Regions from separate parts of the Romboutsia sp. genome, predicted to be linked through region 3. Evidence: riboswitches for the same ligand, from Rfam matches in the RefSeq annotation. Region 3 holds a riboswitch; each other region holds the start of a gene.

Region 1 (3,292 bases), on a different contig from region 3:
TATTATATTTCCAATTTCATTTGATGTATTGCTAATTTCATCCATTGCAATAATCATTTCTTGCATTTGCTCTTTTCCTCTATCTGTAGCAATACTTGATTTTACAGATATTTCTTTTGCTCTTGCTGCATTTTGTGCAGTTTGCTTTATTTGTTCTGAAACTTCAGTTATAGTTGCTGAAAGTTCTTGAATTGAACTTGCTTGTTCTGTAGCACCTTGAGCAAGTAATTGCGCACCTTCTGCTACTTGGTCTGAACCCATTGAAACTTGTTCACCTGTAACATTTATTTGTGTTAAAGTACTATTTAAACTATCTACAATTTTGTATACAGCTATTGATAGAGGTTCAAAATCATTTATAAATAACTCACTTGCTCTTTTTTTATCCACATCAATATCTAAATTTCCATTACTAATTTCAGTTAATGAATATGTTAAAATATTTATCATTTCGCTAAGGTCGTTAACTATTTTACTTGTAGCATCTGCTACTAGACCTATCTCATCATCTTCATCTATAAATGGAGTTTCTGAATTTAAATCACCTTCACCTAACTTTTTCAATCTTTCACTACATTCTTTTAATGGGTTTCCTATTTTATTAGAAAGCCTTATTGCTACAATAAATGCTATAATTGTAAATACTATAGCTAATATAACCGTAGTCATGATTGAAGTATACATTTGCCCAAGAAAATCAGCCTTATTTACCATTATACCTATACCCCAACCATTACTATGTTCTACTGGAGCATATCCTACAAGCCAATTTTTACCATCTGCTTTTACATCAGAATATCCTGTTTCTCCTGAAATAAGCTTTTTGTCTGCCTTTGCAAAAGGCATTAAGCTTTTATCTGTTTCTGATTGTTTTATAGAATTTTCTACACCAACAGCACTAGTATCCTTATCTGCAATTGTTGTTCCCTGACTATCTAGAAGGTAAGTATCACTATTTTTGCCTATTTTTATATTAGTAACAATTTCATTTAAAAAATCTTTATCTACATCAAAAGTTACAACCCCTACTATTTTGCTACCTTGTACTCCATTTTCCCAAAGAGGTGCTGAAACTACCATTATAAGTTGTCCTGTTAATTTACTAACAACAGGGCTACTCAGATATGCTTTTCCTTCCATAGAAGCCTTAACATAGTCTCTCTCAGAATAATCTTTTCCACTAAAAAGATCTTTACCATTTACATCCATAATTTGACCTAATGCTACTCCATAGAACTTTTCCTGCTTAGTTATAATTTTTTGTTTTTCTTCTTTACTTACTTTAGGGTCTGAAAGTTCTTTTATAATTCCTGTTTGAATCGCTGCATTTTCAAGATTCATAATTTTTTGAGAAACGTTTTCGGAAGCTTGTTTAGTTGTTTCTACAACTGTATTTGATAAAATATCATTAGAAGTTTTATAATTTAGAAAACTTGTAATTGCTCCTAATAATAAGCAACAAATAACTGCAAAACACACAATTATTAAAGTAAGTTTAGTTTTTATACTTTTATTTTTATCTTGATCTTTACTTTTATGTCTTAATTTAAATTTCATTTTTGATTTATCTCCCTTTATTATTTTGCTTTACATGTTAATTTATCATCATTACTAATAAAATTAACCATTTAAGACTTAGTTATTTACTTGTCTGATCATAGCATTTTTCCTTTAGTTCATATAATACGCATTTGTTCGATTCTTAAAGAAAATAACAACGTTTGCTACAACATCATATTTTTTCATTATTTTTTACATATTATATAACTATAATCTTGCAAACCTTTATTACATTTCCCTACATAATTTACCTGAAATAGTAAATTACATAATTTCAAATTCATTTGTTCCCGATTCTAAAAGTACTTGTGTTTTTGGAATTCCCCATAATAAACCTCCCACGTTAAAATATTACAATTTTAAAAATCCACTTGTATAGTGTAAAAAATAAAAGAGCATCAACATGAACCTGTTAACACTCTTCTCTACAAGACAAATTTATGCAACTGGCTAACTTTTAAAAAGTCCCTCTAGCTTTGCGTCGCCGAATCACTTCGGGTTTGCTAATTTAATTTTATAGTTAAGTTTACATTTTATCTTAACATGAATAGATATTTTTGTAAATAATTAAGATATTATGTATATTTATGTTATTTTTAAAATGCAACAGTAGAAGAATTTACTTCGCTCGTATCACCACTAGTCTAAGTTATTTTGCCTACAAGTGACTTAAAATCCCTGCCTGTTGCTTGAGAATTGTTTTGGTAGAGCATTTTAACATTATTCATAAGGAAGGAAATTTATAATTTCCTATAATATAAAAGAATATTGATTTTTAAAATGGACCCTTTGTCAAGGACATTAAAAATGTGGACTTACACCCTCTTAGTAGACGTATAGATTAGCTAAATTAGTCAATACTTGTACTAATTTTCAAATATTTTATTTAATATATGTATAACTAACTGAAATTTCATTGTATTTTTATTACATTTCTATTTAGCATCAGCCTTTTTCTTAACACTTATAAATATAATTAAGCCATAATAATTATATTTTTTATTATTTTACTAATATTATGTAATCATTAATTTAGTTATGATTTTTTTACTATCTACTTTTATTCTTATACTGTTAAAACCAACTAATTTGAGTTTTTTCATATTTTCTTTTATAATCTGTTATTATATCTTCCATCTTATACAAAAGATTATATTTTTCACATTCTTGTTTAAAAATACACCACATATTCTCATAATTTATAACTTTGTTTTCATAAGCCTCACCATAAGTTTTAATATACATTTTATCTAAATCTTTATTCGGAAAAATCCTTCTTAACTGCTCAAAATAATATTCTTTTTGATTCTGTCTTAATGTCACACCCAAATCATGAGAGTATACAAATTTAGCTCCGCATTCATAAGCTGTTTTTATAATATTTTTTATATTTTCTTCATTATCATTAATATAAGGTAATAACGGCATTAATAATACACCAGTATATATCCCCTTATCAGATAATTTTTTTATAGCTTTAAATCTATCCGATGTAGGGATTACATTCTTCTCTATTAACTTACACAATTCATCATCATAAGTGGTTATTGTCATTTTAACAATTGTAGGTGAGTGACTTTGAATTTTTTTTAGTATATCAATATCTCTAGTTACTAAATCACTTTTAGTTGCAATAGCTACTCCAAATTTATTATCATTAACTAGTTCTAAAGCTTCTCGTGTTAACATATATTTTTTTTCAAATGGATTATATGGATCACTCATGGCTCCT
Region 2 (3,292 bases), on a different contig from region 3:
AAGGTTAAAATTCCTAAGATAATTATAAAGCTGCCTAATATGATAATACTATCAATGCATAAAAATAACGTCAAAATTAAATTTATTATAAAAAATAATAACACAATGTACTTCTTTAAAAATGCTTTAAGTAAATTCTGTTTATTGTATCTCATTTTATCCCTCATCTTCTCAATCGAGCATAGATATTTGACTTTTATATAATCAAATATTTCTACTTGTAATACCTAGTAATTATAATACTCTCCCCATTTTACTCATGATTTTTTTATGTTCATATTTTTTTTCTTCTACATATGATTTTATTTTATGCTTAAATATTTCTTCATCAAACATTAAAGCATGATTTCTGATATCTTGTTTATTCCACTGCATTTCATTAAACTGCAATACAGCATCTTTTAAACTATTAACTGTTTGATCTTTAAAGAATAAACCTGTTTGATCAGCAACTACAGTTTCTAAAGCCCCCCCTTTGCCAAAAGCTATAACAGGTCGTCCGCTAGCTTGTGCTTCAAGTGGAGTTATTCCAAAATCTTCTTCTCCAGGGAATATAAATGCCCTACACTTAGAATAATATTCCTTTATAACTTCATCAGGTTGTCTTCCTAATATTTTTACATTTGGCTTAGCTATAGATTTTAAATATTCAAGTTGTGATCCTCCTCCTATAACAACCAAAGGTAACCCTAATTCATTAAATACTTCTACTGCTAAATCAACCCTCTTATAAGGAACTAGTCTAGATACTATTAAAAAGTATTCTTCATCAGTATCAGATATATTGAAATATGACCCTTTTACTGGTGGATGTATAACATCTGCTTCTTTTCCATAATGTTTATAGATTTTTTTTGCAACATTCTTTGAATTTGCAATATAATAATCAACTCTATCTGCAGATGCTCTATCCCAAATACGTATGTAGTTCATTATATATTTAATAAGTTGCTTCTTTAATTTCCCCATATTCTCTCTTTCCATATATTCATTGTAAAATTCCCATGCATACCTCATTGGAGAATGACAATAACATATATGTGTAGTATCTGGAGGTGTTATTATACCTTTTGCACATGAAGATGAACTTGATAAAACCACATCATATTCATTAAAATCAAACTGCTCCCATGCAGTTGGCATAAATGGTAAATACATTTGATGCTTTACATTTCCCTTAGGAAAATTTTGTATAAAGCTTGTTTTTACATCTATATTTTTTAACTCTTCATCTAGATTATTTTCATTATATGAAATCGTATATATAGGAGCTTGTTCATATATTTGCTTAAAGTTTATAATTACCTTTTCTGCTCCACCCATATTAGTTAGCCAATCATGAGCAATTGCTATTTTAGTCATTTTTTCCTCCGCTTTTTAAATAACTTATCTTATAAATAAGCTACTTTCTTTTGCTCTTTTGATTCTTCTACTATTGCCTTATTTACTTGTTACCCTCTCGTTTGATTACCCTATTTTTAGATACAAAAAAAAGACTATATTTTCTGTACACCAGAAACATATAAAGTTATACTTTATATATGTTTCTGTGTTTTTTCAGTAATTATAGCCGGTTGCACCACTATCTCCATATGCCTCAGGTGCCCAGGTACAAGACATACTTCTCAGTTTCTATCTATTTCTTAACATTTATGCTAAATATTAACATTTAATGTGTTATTTGTATATATATTCGACAAAACTAGTTCTTTTACTGCAAAACTTGAATTTCATTTTTAAAGTAATTTGCTTGTTTTTTTCTTTTATATGAATTTTGTTAATTTCAATTTTATTTTTCAATATAAAACATTAATATCCACCTTATCTATATTTACATTAAAGATATAATCTACGACTGTGCTCATTTATATTTCTTCTCTACTTATAGATTTTATACTGCAGTAACTGTTACTTCTTCACTTAATTCATATTCTTCATTTACAGAGTATTTTCTAATCTCTTTAATTAAAACTATACCTGTTATAAGTGCTGATACAATGTCAGCAGTAGGTTGTGCAAACCAAACTCCATTTAAACCAAAGAAATTAGGTAATATAAATATCATAGGTATTAATATTATAACTTGCCTTAATAAACCTAATACTATAGCCATCTTTGCTTTTCCTGTTGACTGCATGTAGTTACTACCTACTATAGATACCCCTATTATTGGCATTGCAAATGCATATTTGCTTAATCCACTTACAGTTATATTCATAAGTTGTACATCCTTATTAAACATTCCAACTAAAACTTGTGGTGCAAGCTGTACAAATAAAGCACCTAATACAAATATAAATGTTGCTGATAATAAACTTATTTTTAAAGTTTTTTTAGCCCTATCATAATTTTTAGCTCCGTAGTTAAATCCTACTATAGGTTGCATTCCTTGCACAAAACCAAATGCAGGCATTATAAATATCATACTTATTGAACTTATTGTTGCCATTGCTCCTATTGATAAATCTCCACCATATTTTTTTAATGAAATGTTTAATATAATCTGAACCAAACTATTCGTCATTTGCATTGCAAATGGAGCACAACCTATTGAGAATATTGCTGCTATAATTGTTTTATTTAACTTTAAATTTATTTTTCTAAGTTTTACGTTTGATTTTCCTCTTACATAATATGATAATCCCCACATTGATGTAGTTGCTTGGGATATTATAGTGGCAAATGCCGCTCCTTGTATTCCCATATTAAATACAAATATAAATAATGCATCTAATATTATATTGGTAACACAACCTACAATCATTATAATAGCTGAAAGCTTTGGATTTCCATCGCCTCTTATTAAATTACTAAACATCATTGACATTATACTAAATGCTGTTCCAAGTAGTATTACACTCATATAAGATTTTGCATAATTAAGCGTACCTTCACTTGCTCCGAATATAATAAGTATTTTATTTAAAAATATTATTCCAACTATAGATAATGTAATACCTATTATCACTGCTAAACTTATTGTATTTCCTATTATACGTTCAGCATCTTCTTTTTTTCCTTCACCTAACTTTATAGATACATTTGTAGTTGATCCTACACCTACAAGTGTTCCAAAGGCAATTATTATTGTCATTATTGGCATTGCCACTCCAAGACCTGTTATTGCCATAGGACCAACACCTGGTATATTTCCTATAAACATTCTATCTACTACATTATAAAGTGCACTTACCATCATCCCTATAATTGCTGGCACTGAATATTTTAATAGTAACTTACCAATTGGCTCTGTGCCTAATATATTCTGATTATTATCCATAATCTTCCTCCT
Region 3 (3,292 bases):
CCTACAATAGACCTTTCTAAGTCTTCGCTTAATTCTTTTTCTGCTTTTCTAGCTATATCAACTCCATTTGAATTCGCTGAATTAACATTTCCTTTTTCATCAAATATACCTTCTGATAATAAATTCATATTTTGATCTATTACTTCAACATTTTGTTTTGGTATATTAGAAGTACTTGCAGATACTAATGACATTATAGACCTTACTTGACTAGGTTCTAAATTCGTACCTGGCTTCAAATTAATAGATACAGCAGCTTTTCCTGGAACACTTTCCTTAGCAAAAACTGATTTCTCACCTTGTGTTATCTGTACTCTTGCACTTTCTACTTGAGGGAAAGTTTTTATTGTCTTTTCTATCTCTCCTTGAATCATTCTTTGTTTTTTTATCTCAAATTCTTCATCAGTCATACCGAAAGAAGAACCCTCATCCATAAGTTCAAACCCCTTTGAACCATTAGATATACTACTTGATAATTCGAGTCTCAGCTTATCTACTTCTTCCTTAGGTACATATATACGATCTCCTTCTACCTTAGTCTCAACTTTTCTACTTTCTAATTCGCTAGTTATAACTTTAGCATCAGTAGAATTTAAACCTGAAAAAAGTACATCGTATTTATTATCTTTTGCATATTTAATTCCAAAAATAGTTGCCAAAATAATAGTTATAATTCCAATTATAATAGCTATCTTTTTTCCTTTTTTTAAGCCATTAAACTGTTCCTTTTTAGTGCCCATGAAATTTTTTATATTTTGTATAATTTCTTTTACATTCATTTATTTACTCCTTGTTAATAGCCTACAATTGCACTTTACTTATCTCTTGATAAGCATCAAATAACTTATTTCTAACCTCTAACATCAACTGCATTGACATTTGTGATTCCTGTACTGACAACATAACCTCGTGCATGCTTACGTTTTCACCTTTAATAAGGCCTTCTATCTTGTTGTTAGCATTCACTTGACTTTCATTTACTTTCTCTATAGCATCACCTATAACATCTGAGAAGCTTGCCTTTGACTCTTTTTTATTTACTAGCTGTTCATTATTTACCACAGTATTTTCTATACCTTGTGTAAATATATTTGACTTCGCTGCTATAGCACTTATACCTTGCATATACTCACCTCTTTATATTATCTTCCTATTTCTAGTGCTTTTGATAGCATACTTTTTTGTGCATTTAAAGTATCAACGTTAGATTCATAAGCTCTAGACGCCGTTATTAAATCTGACATTTCAACTAACATATCCACATTAGGATATTCCACATATCCCTTTTCATCTGCATCTGGATGTTCTGGCTCATATAGTTTTCTAAGAGGAGACTTATCTTCTTCTATTGATACAGTTTTTACACCTAGCATACCTAATTTCTCATCATAATTTTCAGAAAAAGTAGCAACTTTACGTTTATATGCCCCACCATCTTCAGTTCTTGTAGTTTTAGAATTTGCCACATTTGATGATATAATATCCATTCTCAATCTCTCTGCAGAAAGACCACTTGCACTAATTCTCATTCCACTAAAAACGCTCATTTACTTACCTCCCCGATATTACACTTTTTATCATCGCTAACTTAGTATTAGTAAGGTTCACTAAAGCATTATACTCAAGTGTTGTCGATGCTTGATTTACCTTTTCATTTTCTAAATCAATATTGTTTCCATCTTCTCTCATAACTGAAGTTGTATCAGTTTTTACTTCTATTTTAGGTTTATTTCCCATACTATCATTTAACGTTTCTTCAAAAGTTACATATTTTCTCTTATATTCTGGTGTATTTATATTTGCAATATTATTTGCAATAGTTTTACTTCTTAAGTCTGTAGCATCTAAGCTCATTTTCATTAAATTGTATATATCCATAACCCCTCCTAATTTGTTATTTTCAATAAAAAAACTATCCTCGAAAAGAATAGTTTAAATTACTTTTATAATATTATTCCTCATTGCTAATTGCTTGAATGCAAACCAAAATAAAATTATAAAATAAATTTTAACTACACAATTATCCAACGTTTTTATTTCATTTTAGTAAGCTATAATCTACATTATACACTTTTTTTCAATGACATTCTACATTTTAATATAAATATGACAACTATTTTCTAACTTTTTTGACTTTTTTAGATATAATAATTCATATTTTCCCTTTATGTGAAGTTATTCTTATTTTATTTTGAGTTCGACTTACAATTTATAATAATAATTATAATACATTGTTTTTTTCACACAAAAAAATACCCTTGAAAGAGTATTTTGTTATATCAGCAGTGATAACAAAAAGTTTATTAACTCTTCGGCAGCTGGCTGGCATAGTTTTTTAACTTTAGCCCCTATAGTTTTGCGTCGCTAGATTTCCCTAGGTTTGCCTATTAAATTTTATTTATATGTAAATTATACCATAATCTTACATAATATGAAACTTTTTTATTATATTTAAATATTTAAAGTCAGGATATTAGCGTCCTAACGATATCTAACATATATGCTAAATTTAAAGCTAAAAGAAAATCATAAATTAGCTTTTCTCAGTTATCAGAGCAATTAAATATAAATAAGGTTAAAAATAATACTTTTCATCCGTATAATAACTTTAGTATTCATAAAATTTGGAGGATAATATATTGCAAAAATTAAGTTTAGTAATGATTACTAAAAATGAAGAGTTTAAATTAAAAAGATGCTTAGAATGTGTTAAAAATATAGTTAACGAAATAATAATTGTAGATACAGGGTCTACAGATAAAACTAAAGATATAGCATTAGAATTTAATGCTAAAGTATATGATTATAAGTGGGATGATAATTTTGCTAATGCTAGAAATTATGCTATTAGCAAATCTAGTGGTGATTGGAACTTAATATTAGATGCAGACGAATTTATTATTAATATAGATTTAAATAGTATTTATAAATTTATGAATTCTAAAGATAAGACTATAGGTCAAATAAAAATAGTTAATTTATTTGAACAAGATGGTGAAATAAGAAAATCTAATTCTTTTATATCTAGATTAGCTCCTAAGGGTGTTTATTTTAATGGAAGTATTCACGAACAATTGGATTCTAGTTATCCTCGTAAAAGAGTAGATATCGAGTTAGAGCATGATGGGTATTTACATACTAATAAATTTGAGAGAAATATTTCTTTGATACTTAATGAATTGAAAGAAAATAGAAATAATTCATATTTATTGTATCAAGCAGCTAAGACTTATTATAGTAACAAGATGTATAAAGAGGCCTTACCTTATTTCGACGCTTTTTATACTAATTT

Evidence for each region. Region 3 has a riboswitch for cyclic di-GMP ahead of AC11VW_RS10225 (flagellar basal body protein). Riboswitches for the same ligand answer to the same signal wherever they lie in the genome.
Region 1: linked by a shared signal. The riboswitch ahead of AC11VW_RS00210 (methyl-accepting chemotaxis protein) and the one ahead of AC11VW_RS10225 (flagellar basal body protein) in region 3 are both predicted to bind cyclic di-GMP.
Region 2: linked by a shared signal. The riboswitch ahead of AC11VW_RS02825 (glycosyltransferase) and the one ahead of AC11VW_RS10225 (flagellar basal body protein) in region 3 are both predicted to bind cyclic di-GMP.

Annotation. Positions count from the first base shown of each region.
Region 1 covers NZ_JBXKIW010000002.1:16,897-20,188, reverse strand. The annotation lists gene AC11VW_RS00210 (methyl-accepting chemotaxis protein) at 1-1,557, opposite strand, end outside; cyclic di-GMP riboswitch class I at 1,999-2,075, opposite strand; gene AC11VW_RS00205 (radical SAM protein) at 2,635-3,292, opposite strand, start outside.
Region 2 covers NZ_JBXKIW010000023.1:11,638-14,929, reverse strand. The annotation lists gene AC11VW_RS02830 (O-antigen polymerase) at 1-2, opposite strand, end outside; gene AC11VW_RS02825 (glycosyltransferase) at 235-1,362, opposite strand; cyclic di-GMP riboswitch class II at 1,561-1,643, opposite strand; gene AC11VW_RS02820 (MATE family efflux transporter) at 1,892-3,280, opposite strand; gene AC11VW_RS02815 (MarR family winged helix-turn-helix transcriptional regulator) at 3,292-3,292, opposite strand, start outside.
Region 3 covers NZ_JBXKIW010000065.1:9,433-12,724, forward strand. The annotation lists gene fliF (flagellar basal-body MS-ring/collar protein FliF) at 1-779, opposite strand, end outside; gene fliE (flagellar hook-basal body complex protein FliE) at 802-1,125, opposite strand; gene flgC (flagellar basal body rod protein FlgC) at 1,143-1,547, opposite strand; gene AC11VW_RS10225 (flagellar basal body protein) at 1,552-1,878, opposite strand; cyclic di-GMP riboswitch class I at 2,311-2,395, opposite strand; gene AC11VW_RS10230 (tetratricopeptide repeat-containing glycosyltransferase family 2 protein) at 2,640-3,292, shown strand, end outside.